DNA from 2 places in the Bradyrhizobium sp. AUGA SZCCT0169 genome. Region 1 is predicted to be linked to the other one. Evidence: predicted binding sites of a transcription regulator. Region 1 holds the regulator's gene; the other holds the start of a gene.
The links. The regulator HrcA, encoded in region 1, represses chaperone genes, less so after heat shock. The targets are predictions, from matches to a motif close to GTTAGCACTCNCNNNNNGNGAGTGCTAAC.
Positions count from the first base shown of each region.

Region 2: a site for HrcA is predicted at 3,033-3,061, ahead of JQ609_RS17950 (co-chaperone GroES). Genes of this name have one in related genera too.

Region 1 covers NZ_JAFCMC010000015.1:86,453-91,387, reverse strand. Annotated here, with positions in the region: gene pncA (bifunctional nicotinamidase/pyrazinamidase) at 1-333, shown strand, start outside; gene JQ609_RS18815 (AraC family transcriptional regulator) at 422-1,276, shown strand; gene JQ609_RS18810 (VOC family protein) at 1,349-1,783, shown strand; gene grpE (nucleotide exchange factor GrpE) at 1,811-2,410, opposite strand; gene hrcA (heat-inducible transcriptional repressor HrcA) at 2,604-3,692, opposite strand; gene JQ609_RS18795 (AI-2E family transporter) at 3,846-4,935, opposite strand, start outside.
Region 2 covers NZ_JAFCMC010000014.1:78,917-83,851, reverse strand. Annotated here, with positions in the region: gene JQ609_RS17970 (PRC-barrel domain-containing protein) at 1-240, shown strand, start outside; gene JQ609_RS17965 (MFS transporter) at 253-1,590, shown strand; gene JQ609_RS17960 (cupin domain-containing protein) at 1,705-2,280, opposite strand; gene JQ609_RS17955 (usg protein) at 2,440-2,727, opposite strand; gene JQ609_RS17950 (co-chaperone GroES) at 3,104-3,421, shown strand; gene groL (chaperonin GroEL) at 3,513-4,935, shown strand, end outside.

The sequences.
Region 1 (4,935 bases):
CTCTCGATCGCCCACGCCGGCCTCGTCATCCGCAAGGGCTCCAACAAGGACGTCGACAGCTATTCGGCCTTCACCGAAGCCGATGGCAAGACCACGACGGGACTTGCCGCCTATTTGAAGGCGCGCAAGGTGGAACGCGTGTTCCTCGCCGGTCTCGCCACCGACTTCTGCGTGGCATGGAGCGCGCTCGACGCCCGCAAGGCCGACTTTGAAACTTATGTCGTCGAAGACGCCTGCCGCGGCATCGACACCCAGGGCTCGCTCGCGAAAGCATGGGCCGATATGGGCGCAGCCGGCGTCAAGCGCATCCAGTCCAGCGATATCGCAGTCTAAAGCGTTTTCGAGCGAAGTGGATACCGGTTCGCGTGAAGAAAACGCGTCAAAAGAGAATCTACAGCATTCTCGCGCGCGGAGAGCGGCGATGCCGGATCTAGGCGCCCCCCTCGCGTTCGAGATGATCCGCCGTGCACCCTCGCAGCGAACGGCCGGCCTGATCACGGGAATGACGGGCTACCGCGAGACCGCGCTTGGCCGATTTTCGCAGCGTGAAGCCGCGCACCTGATCGTGCCGCTGATCATCAGCCTCGGCAGCCCGTTCCTGATCGCGCTCGGCCGAAAGCCCGATGCGGCCGACCGGCAGCCGAGCTTCGCCGCGGGCCTCTATGCCGGGCCTGTTCATATCGAGTCCGATGGCGGCGCCGAATGCGTGCAGGTGGATTTTACCCCGCTCGGCGCCTATCGCTTCTTCGGCGGGGGCGTGGTCGACCTCGTCGCGAGAATGGTCGATATGTCGGACGTGCTCGGCCGCGAGGGCCGGCAATTGCGCGAGCGGCTGGGCGCGACGGCTTGCTGGCAACGCCGCTTCGACCTGCTCGAGGACTTCATCGCCGGCCGCGCCAATCATCTGCCGTCGCCGGAGATCGCGTTCGCCTGGCGCCGGCTGGCGCGTACCGCGGGCAGCGCGCGGATCACGGCGCTGGCCGGCGAGATCGGCTGGAGCCGCAAGCATCTGGTCGAACGTTTTCGATCCGAGCTCGGCCTCGCGCCCAAATCAATCGCGCGCATGATGCGCTTTGATCGGGCTTGCCGGCTGGCGCGCAGCGGGACGGCGCCCGGCTGGGCCGGGATTGCCGCCGAGAGCGGCTTTGCCGACCAGGCCCATCTGGTCCGCGAATTCGGCGAACTGGCGGGCGAGACGCCGACGGCCTGGGCGCAGCGGCTGGCGCTGATCGACAGCCGACTGACACGCCCGAACGAAGCGTTTTCGGACTGGTAACAAATCTTCAAGCCTACGCCACGCCGTATCAGCATACTGACACGGTGAAGCCAAAAGGTACGGAGTTTGTCCATGACCAATGCCAACGACGCGCAGCGCATCTATCCGACGATGCGCTGCAGGGATGCCGATGCGATGATCCGCTGGCTCAAGGATGTGCTGGGTTTCACCGAGCATGTCGTCTACCGCAGCGACGGCGTGGTGCAGCACGCGCAACTTGCCTGCGGCGCTTCGCTGCTGATGCTCGGTCAGGCCCGCGACGATGAGTACGGCAAGTTGGTCGGCGACATCTCTGGCCGGCGCACCGACGCGCTTTATGTCGCCGTCGAGGACCCCGACGCGCTGTGCGCCAGGGTGAAGGCATCAGGCGCCAAAATCGAAATGGAGCTGCACAACACCGACTACGGCAGCCGCGATTTCGCCTGCCGGGATCCGGAAGGCAATCTCTGGAGCTTTGGCACCTACTGGCCGAAGGCGCACGAGAAGCCGACGGATGCGCCGGCCTGATCGCAGCCTTGTTAGATTGCGTCCGCCTCAGGTCGTGATGTCGGCGGCGGGCGCCGCCTTGGCGCCGCCCTTGGACACGCCGACCAGCGCCGGACGCAGCACGCGCTCGCCGATCATGAAGCCGGCCTGCACCACCTGCACCACGGTGCCCGCCGGCACCGACGTGTCAGGAACTTCGTACATCGCCTGCTGGAAGTTCGGATTGAACTTCTCGCCGGACGGATCGAATTTCTTGACGCCGTTTTTCTCCAGCGTGTTGAGCAGCGACCGTTCGGTCAGCTCGACGCCTTCGATGAACGCCTTCAGCGCCGGGTCGGCCGATTCCTTCATTTCAGCGGGAACCGCATCCAGCGCGCGTTGCAGATTGTCGGCGATGTCGAGAATGTCGCGCGCGAAGCCGGTGATTCCGTAAGCCCGCGCATCGGCAACTTCCTTGGCGGTGCGTTTGCGCAGATTTTCCATCTCCGCCAGCGTGCGCAGCATCTTGTCGCGCGCTTCAGCCGCTTCCTTCGTCAACGCCTCGACCGATCCTTCTTCGGGATCGTCGGGCATGATGTAGGGCTTTGAGACCACGGGCTCGCCGCTCTGGGCCGCCGCGTCATCATTCGGCCGGTTGGGATCGGTCATAAGTCTGCCTTCTCAAAAGAACCGTTCGGGTAAATGGGGATTTGCTGCCCGGGATATCGTGCTTTAGCGGGCGAAAATCAAGCGTTCCATGGCGTTTTCGAGCGATACCTGCACCGGTCCTGATCCGGGGCGGGCCCCGGTTCGCGCCAGGAAAGGCGTCAAAACAACAAAGCGGAGCTTTTTTCGGGCCGGATCAACCACCCAGCATCCGGCTGACGATGCGCGCGGCATAGTCCACCGTCGGAATCACCCTTGCATAGTTGAGCCGCGTCGGACCGATCACGCCGAGCACCCCGACGATGCGGCCCGCGGCGTCGCTATAGGGCGCGATGATGGTGGAGGAACCGGACAGTGAGAACAGCTTGTTCTCCGACCCGATGAAGATCCGCACGCCCTCGGCGCGTTCGGCGCGACCGAGCAGATCGATGACGCCGCGCTTGGTCTCGAGATCGTCGAACAGCGATTTCACGCGCTCGAGATCCTCCAGCGCATGCAGATCCTCGAGCAGATTGGCGTGACCGCGCACGATCAATTGGCGGTCTTCGCTTTCGCCGCCGGACCAGCTCGCGATGCCGGCCGCGATGATCTTCTGCGTCAGCTGATCGAGTTCGGCGCGGCTTTGCGTCAGCGCGGTTTCGAGTTCGAGGCGCGATTCGGCAAGGGTGCGGCCGCGAATGCGGGAATTGAGGAAATTGCTGGCTTCCGTCAGCGCCGACGAGGGAACGCCGGGCGGCAGCGTCAGCACGCGGTTTTCGACCTGGCCGTCCTCGCTGACCAGCACCACCAGCGCGCGTTCCGGCTCCAGCCGCACGAATTCGATGTGCTTCAGCCGCGAATTGGATTTCGCTGTCAGCACCACCGCGGCGGCACGCGTCAGGCCCGACAGCCGCGTCAGGGCTTCGCCGAGCGCCGCCTCGACCGATTGCGCGCGGCCGACGGAGGCAAGCTGGGTCTGGATCGACTGCCGCTCGTCTTCGGTGAGGTCGCCGACCTGCATCAGGGCGTCGACAAAGAAACGCAGGCCGAGTTCCGTGGGCAGGCGGCCGGCCGAGGTATGCGGCGCGTAGATCAGGCCGAGCTGTTCGAGGTCCGACATCACGTTGCGCACCGAGGCCGGCGACAGCGGCATCGCGATCAGGCGCGAAATGTTACGCGAGCCGACCGGCTCGCCGGTTGCGAGATAACTCTCGACGATTTGACGAAAAATGTCGCGCGAACGCTCATTGAGCTGGGCCAGCCCGGCATTCGGCGCAATCAGGCCAATCGGATCGTGGTGGGCCACCAATTACTCCCTCGCTAAGCCTCTAATCTGTCTATCCGGAGGCCCGGTGACAAGCACGCATTTGGGAGGCGGTCTTGGGTGTTATGGACCGTTTGGTTCTGGAGGCTTTTGGGGATTGGAACAGCGTGTTCCGCTCGATTGGCGCTGCTCAGGCTACTGGGGCACCTCCTGCCCGACCGTCGCCGATGAGGCAGCGGGTGCCGGTTTCACCGACGCTTCCTCGTCGGCGTCACTCGTTGTAATGGTGGCTACGACATCGCCGGCCATCGTTTCAAGCAATGCGACCTCGTTTTCTTCCAGGGTGCGGGGTGCGGAGTCGAGAATGCATAGCGCTCCGATTACCAGACCGTCCGCTGCGCGTAGCGGCGCCCCGGCGTAGAAGCGCATGTCCCATTGCTTGATCGTCTCGTTATCGGCAAAGCGCGGATCGCGCTCGATATCCGAAATCACCAACGTCCCGTCGTTGGCTACAACGTAGTTGCAGATCGCGTGTTCGCGGTCCATCGGCAGCAGCGTGCCTGCATCGTCGGTGATCGCAGCTGGCAATTTTCCACTTTGTCCGACGAAGTATTCGCGCTCCTTGTCGATGGTGGTGATCACGGCAACGCTGGTGTTGAACACGTCGGCCGCTCGCTTGGCGAGTGCATCCAGGGCTTCGCGCTTGTCCCCTTCCAACACCCCGGTCGCTTTCAGCGCGTCGACACGCTCTGCGTCATTGTCAGGCACGGCGGCCTGTTGGGCTGCCTTGGCCTCTTCAGGATCGACGATGCGGTGAATACGGCGAACCGCCTCCTCAACCGAAGTCACGGCGGCATCGGCTTTGAGCGTTTCAAGAGATTCGTCGGTCAACAGTTCCGGCGGCGCGTTCCATAGCGCTAGAACGATGCGCACATCCGGCCATCGTCTTCGCAGCCGCCGGCAGGCGTGGCGAGCGGGGATCGCTGGATCCGGCGCAAAATAACTGAGGCATACAATGTCCGCGCCCTTCAGATCGAGCTTGGCCAGATAGTCGGCATTGACGCTTGCAGCGGGTTGGGAAGCTGCGGCAATCCCTTCGAAAGCGAGCGCATGGGCCAGCATCTCGCCGCCGAGGGCATCGATTTCCCATTTCCCTCCGATGCACAGGACCCTGGGCTTTGCCTCCGCACTCAGGGAGGAGGGGTATTCGTCTCTCAGATCGTCGAGCAGCGTGTCCATTCCGCTTGCCAGGCGCAGGCGGTGCTCGGCGCTTGCGTTCTGGAGA
Region 2 (4,935 bases), on a different contig from region 1:
CGCTCCGGAACCGTGCGCGCCGCGGTGATCGATTTCGGCGGCTTTCTCGGCGTCGGCAGTCGAAAGATCGTCGTCGACTGGAACGCACTCCACTTCGGACAAGTTACCAACAAGAAGGAAAGCATGACGCTCGAATTGACGTTGGAACAGGTCAAGGCCGCACCCGAATACAAGGAAGATACGCCGATCGTGGTGCTCGGCGCCACCGGTAGTCTGCAACCCCTGCAATTCGACCACTGACCGCGGAGGAGAATGCCACTGTCCGCGCGCCCGAACCCATATCCCAAAGATTCTGCCAAAGATCTTGGCAAGGATTTTGCCGGTGAGACGCGGGGCGCGCCGTCCATCGATGAACGCGGCGACACGTCACCGCCGCCGCCGGCATCGCCCGAGCCGCACCCTTCGGCGCAAAGCCAGCGCGGCCTCGACTGGTTCATCTTCTTTCTCGCCGACGTCCAGACCGGCTTTGGTCCGTTCGTCGCGGTGTACCTCACGACGCAGAAATGGACCCAGGTCGAGATCGGGCTGGTGCTGTCGATCGGCGGTATCGTCGGGCTGATCGGCCAGATGCCGGGCGGCGCCATCATCGACGCTGCCCGGAGAGAACGGCTGGTCGCCGGTTTCGCGGTCGCGGCGATCGGAGTCGCGGCGCTGGCCTATGCGGCATGGCCGATCTTTCCCGTCATCGCGGCAGCGGCGACATTGCACGCCTTGGCGAGTTGCGTGCTCGGCCCGGCGATCGCCGCGATCAGCCTTGGATTGGTCGGACCGGCCGCGATCGGCGAACGGCTCGGGCGCAATGCGCGGTTCGCGTCAATCGGCAACGGCGTTGCCGCGGCGCTGATGGGGGCCTGCGGCTATTTCATCTCCAGCCGCTCGGTGTTTCTCGCCACCTTCGTTCTGGTGATCTTCACCATCATAGCGCTATCCCGGATCAAAGATCGCGAAATCGATCCGGAACAGGCCCATGGCGCGATCGTCCGCGCCAAGCCGGACCCCGAAGCCACCAGCGTGCTGCATCTGCTGCGCCAGCGCCCGCTGCTGATCTTTGCCGGCGCCGTGATGTTGCTGCAGCTCGCCAACGCGGCGATGCTGCCCTTGATGGCCGGCATCGTGACGACGCGTTCGACCCAGTGGGCGCCGGTGCTGATCGCGGCGTGCATCATCCTGCCGCAGGCAATCGTGGCGCTGACCTCACCTTCGGTGGGCCGCAAGGCGCAGCAATGGGGCCGCCGGCCACTGCTGCTGATCGGCTTCACCGCGCTCGCCATCCGCGGCGTTCTGTTCGCAACCGTCACCGATCCCTATCTGCTGGTCGCCGTGCAATTCTTTGACGGCGTTACCGCCGCAGTGTTCGGCGTTCTCATCCCGTTGACCGTCGCCGACATCGCCTTCGGCAGCGGCCATTTCAACCTCGCCCAGGGCGTGGTGGGGACGGCGGTCGGCATCGGGGCTTCCTGCAGCAATGTCCTGGCCGGCTATGTCAGCGACCATTTCGGACACAGCACGGCCTTCCTCGGCCTGTCCGCGATCGGATGCTTAGGGCTTTGCCTGATCGCGTTCGTGATGCCGGAAACGAAACGGGCGTGAGGCCCCTTCGTCATTCCGGGGCGTGCAAAGCACGAGCCCGGAATCTCGAGATTCTCAGGTGCGCAATTGCGCACCATAGTTCGACGCTACGCGTCGCCCCGGAATGACGGCGTCTTACGTCCCCAATTCCACCGTCTTGAACTCCGCCGGCAAAATCACTTCCAGCAATTCGACGTCGTCGGAATAATTCAGGATCAGATGCCTGATGCGCGGCGGTTGGGTCCAGCAGCCGCCCTCTTTCATCAAGGTCTCGCCCTGGCCTTCCATGTAGGTCTTCACCCAACCCTTGAGCACATAGACCATCTGGAATTCGACGTCGTGATAATGCAGTTTTGAAACTTCCTCGGGGTTGCAGGGTCCGATCAGCCGGATCACATGCGCCTGCGCCAGGCCATGGGTCGCCGCGGCAATGCCGAGATCGCGGTACTGTGCATAGGTACGCAGGCCGTCGGCCTTGAAATCCTCATCGCGGTGATGACTGATGGCGATGCGCTGTTTCGGCCGAGCCTTCGGCTTTGCTACGGCCTTGGCCGCTGGCTTGGCTGCCGCCTTCGATTTGGCCGTGGCGACGCGGCCTTTTGATGCGATGGTCTTGCGGGCTGTGGATTTGGCTGCCGTGCCGAGGCCCGTCCATTTCTTCTTCACCGCGGTTTTGGCTGCGGCTTTCGATGTCGCTTTTTGCTTGGCCATTTTTCTTGCCTCCCCTGATCGTTTGGTGGGGAGAGGCTAGCACAAAATCGGTTTCGTAGGGTGGGTTAGCCGAAGGCGTAACCCACCGTTGATGCAGCGACTGATGATGGTGGGTTACGGCTTCGCCTAACCCACCCTACATACTACAATCCTTTCCGCTCAATGCAGCCTGAACACGCCGTCCACGGCGCGAAGCTCGGCCGGCTTGATCAGCTTGGAATGCGCGACCGTGACCGAATACAGCGGGCCGTCGAGCTTTTCCTGCCAGAAGGCCAGAAAATCTTTCAGCGCCGGAAATTTCGGAAACAGATCGTAATTCTGCCAGACGTAGGTCTGCAGCAGCGAGGGATGATCCGGCAGCCGATAGAGAATTTCCGCCGTCGTCAGCCCATAACCCAGCACCTGCTTCCGGAAATCGTCGGAAACAACCCCAACCCGCGAGACCATGCCAACCTCCATTGTCGGAAGCGCATTTCACGTGGTGGCCACACCGAGCCACCCCGGCGGAGATGCGCTCACATGAGAGAAATGTGACGCACGATACCAACCCATCACAAGCCTAAATGTTTAATGAACTGTTGAAAATTCATGCGTTAGCAGCAGCTTACCGCACGTGCTAATACGGGGTCGGCGGGCGTTTACCGTGATTAATCATGATGAATGAAATTGGCAGCCGTCATATTTGAGTGCCAATTTTTCTGCTAGAAGCCCTTGTCCCCCGAACAAGACTGGCCTAAATCACCCGCAGCCGGGCTGGCACTCGCCTGCCCGGACTGCCAAGACGCCAAAATCGACAACATTTGCAAAAGTTTAGGAGGACTGCATGAAATTCCGTCCGCTTCACGACCGCGTCGTGGTCAAGCGCATCGACGCCGAAGAGAAGACTGCTGGCGGCATCATCATTCCGGACAGTGCCAAGGAAAAGCCCTCGCAGGGCGAAATCGTCGCCGTGGGCCCGGGCGGCCGTGACGAAGCTGGCAAGCTGATCCCGATCGACCTCAAGGTCGGCGACCGCGTTCTGTTCGGCAAGTGGTCCGGCACCGAGGTCAAGATCGACGGCCAGGAGCTGCTGATCATGAAGGAAAGCGACATCATGGGCGTCCTCACCGACGTTCCCGCGACCAAGAAGAAGGCCGCCTAAGCCAAAGTCCGCACACGCTCACCGCTGAGGAGCGCCTGCGCGGCGCCCCTCGAAGAGGTGAGACACCAAGTTCAACTCAGGGAAATCAAATATGTCAGCTAAAGAAGTCAAATTCGGCGTTGATGCCCGCGACCGCATGCTGCGCGGCGTCGACATTCTCGCCAATGCCGTGAAGGTCACGCTCGGCCCCAAGGGCCGCAACGTCGTGCTCGACAAGTCGTTCGGCGCTCCCCGCATCACCAAGGACGGCGTCACCGTCGCCAAGGAAATCGAGCTCGACGACAAGTTCGAGAACATGGGCGCGCAGATGGTGCGCGAAGTCGCCTCCAAGTCCGCAGATGCTGCCGGCGACGGCACCACCACCGCAACCGTGCTCGCGGCTGCGATCGTCCGTGAAGGCGCCAAGTCGGTTGCCGCCGGCATGAACCCGATGGATCTGAAGCGCGGTATCGACCTGGCGGTGGAAGCCGTGGTCGCCGACCTCGTCAAGAACTCCAAGAAGGTCACCTCGAACGAGGAAATCGCCCAGGTCGGCACCATCTCCGCCAACGGCGACGCCGAAATCGGCAAGTTCCTCGCCGACGCCATGAAGAAGGTCGGCAACGAGGGCGTCATCACGGTTGAAGAAGCCAAGTCGCTCGAAACCGAACTCGACGTCGTCGAAGGCATGCAGTTCGACCGCGGCTACATCTCGCCCTACTTCGTCACCAACGCCGACAAGATGCGCGTTGAAATGGACGACGCCTACATCCTGATCAACGAGAAGAAGCTCTCCTCGCTGAACGAGCTGCTGCCGCTGCTCGAAGCCGTGGTGCAGACCGGCAAGCCGCTGGTCATCGTCGCGGAAGACGTCGAAGGCGAAGCTCTCGCCACCCTCGTCGTCAACCGTCTGCGTGGCGGCCTCAAGGTCGCGGCCGTCAAGGCTCCGGGCTTCGGCGATCGCCGCAAGGCCATGCTGCAGGACATCGCGGTGCTGACCGGTGGTCAGGCGATCTCGGAAGATCTCGGCATCAAGCTCGAGAACGTCACGCTGCAGATGCTCGGTCGCGCCAAGAAGGTGATGATCGACAAGGAAAACACCACCATCGTCAACGGCGCCGGCAAGAAGGCCGACATCGAAGCGCGCGTGCAGCAGATCAAGGCGCAGATCGAGGAAACCACCTCGGACTACGACCGTGAGAAGCTGCAGGAGCGTCTGGCCAAGCTCGCAGGCGGCGTCGCGGTGATCCGCGTCGGCGGCGCGACCGAAGTCGAAGTCAAGGAACGCAAGGATCGCGTGGATGACGCGATGCATGCGACCCGTGCGGCGGTTGAAGAAGGCATCGTGCCGGGCGGCGGCGTCGCCCTGCTGCGCGCCTCCGAGCAGCTCAAGCGCATCAAGACCGCGAACGACGACCAGAAGACCGGCGTTGAGATCGTGCGCAAGGCGCTGTCCGCGCCGGCCCGCCAGATCGCGATCAACGCAGGCGAAGACGGCTCCGTCATCGTCGGCAAGATCCTCGAGAAGGACCAGT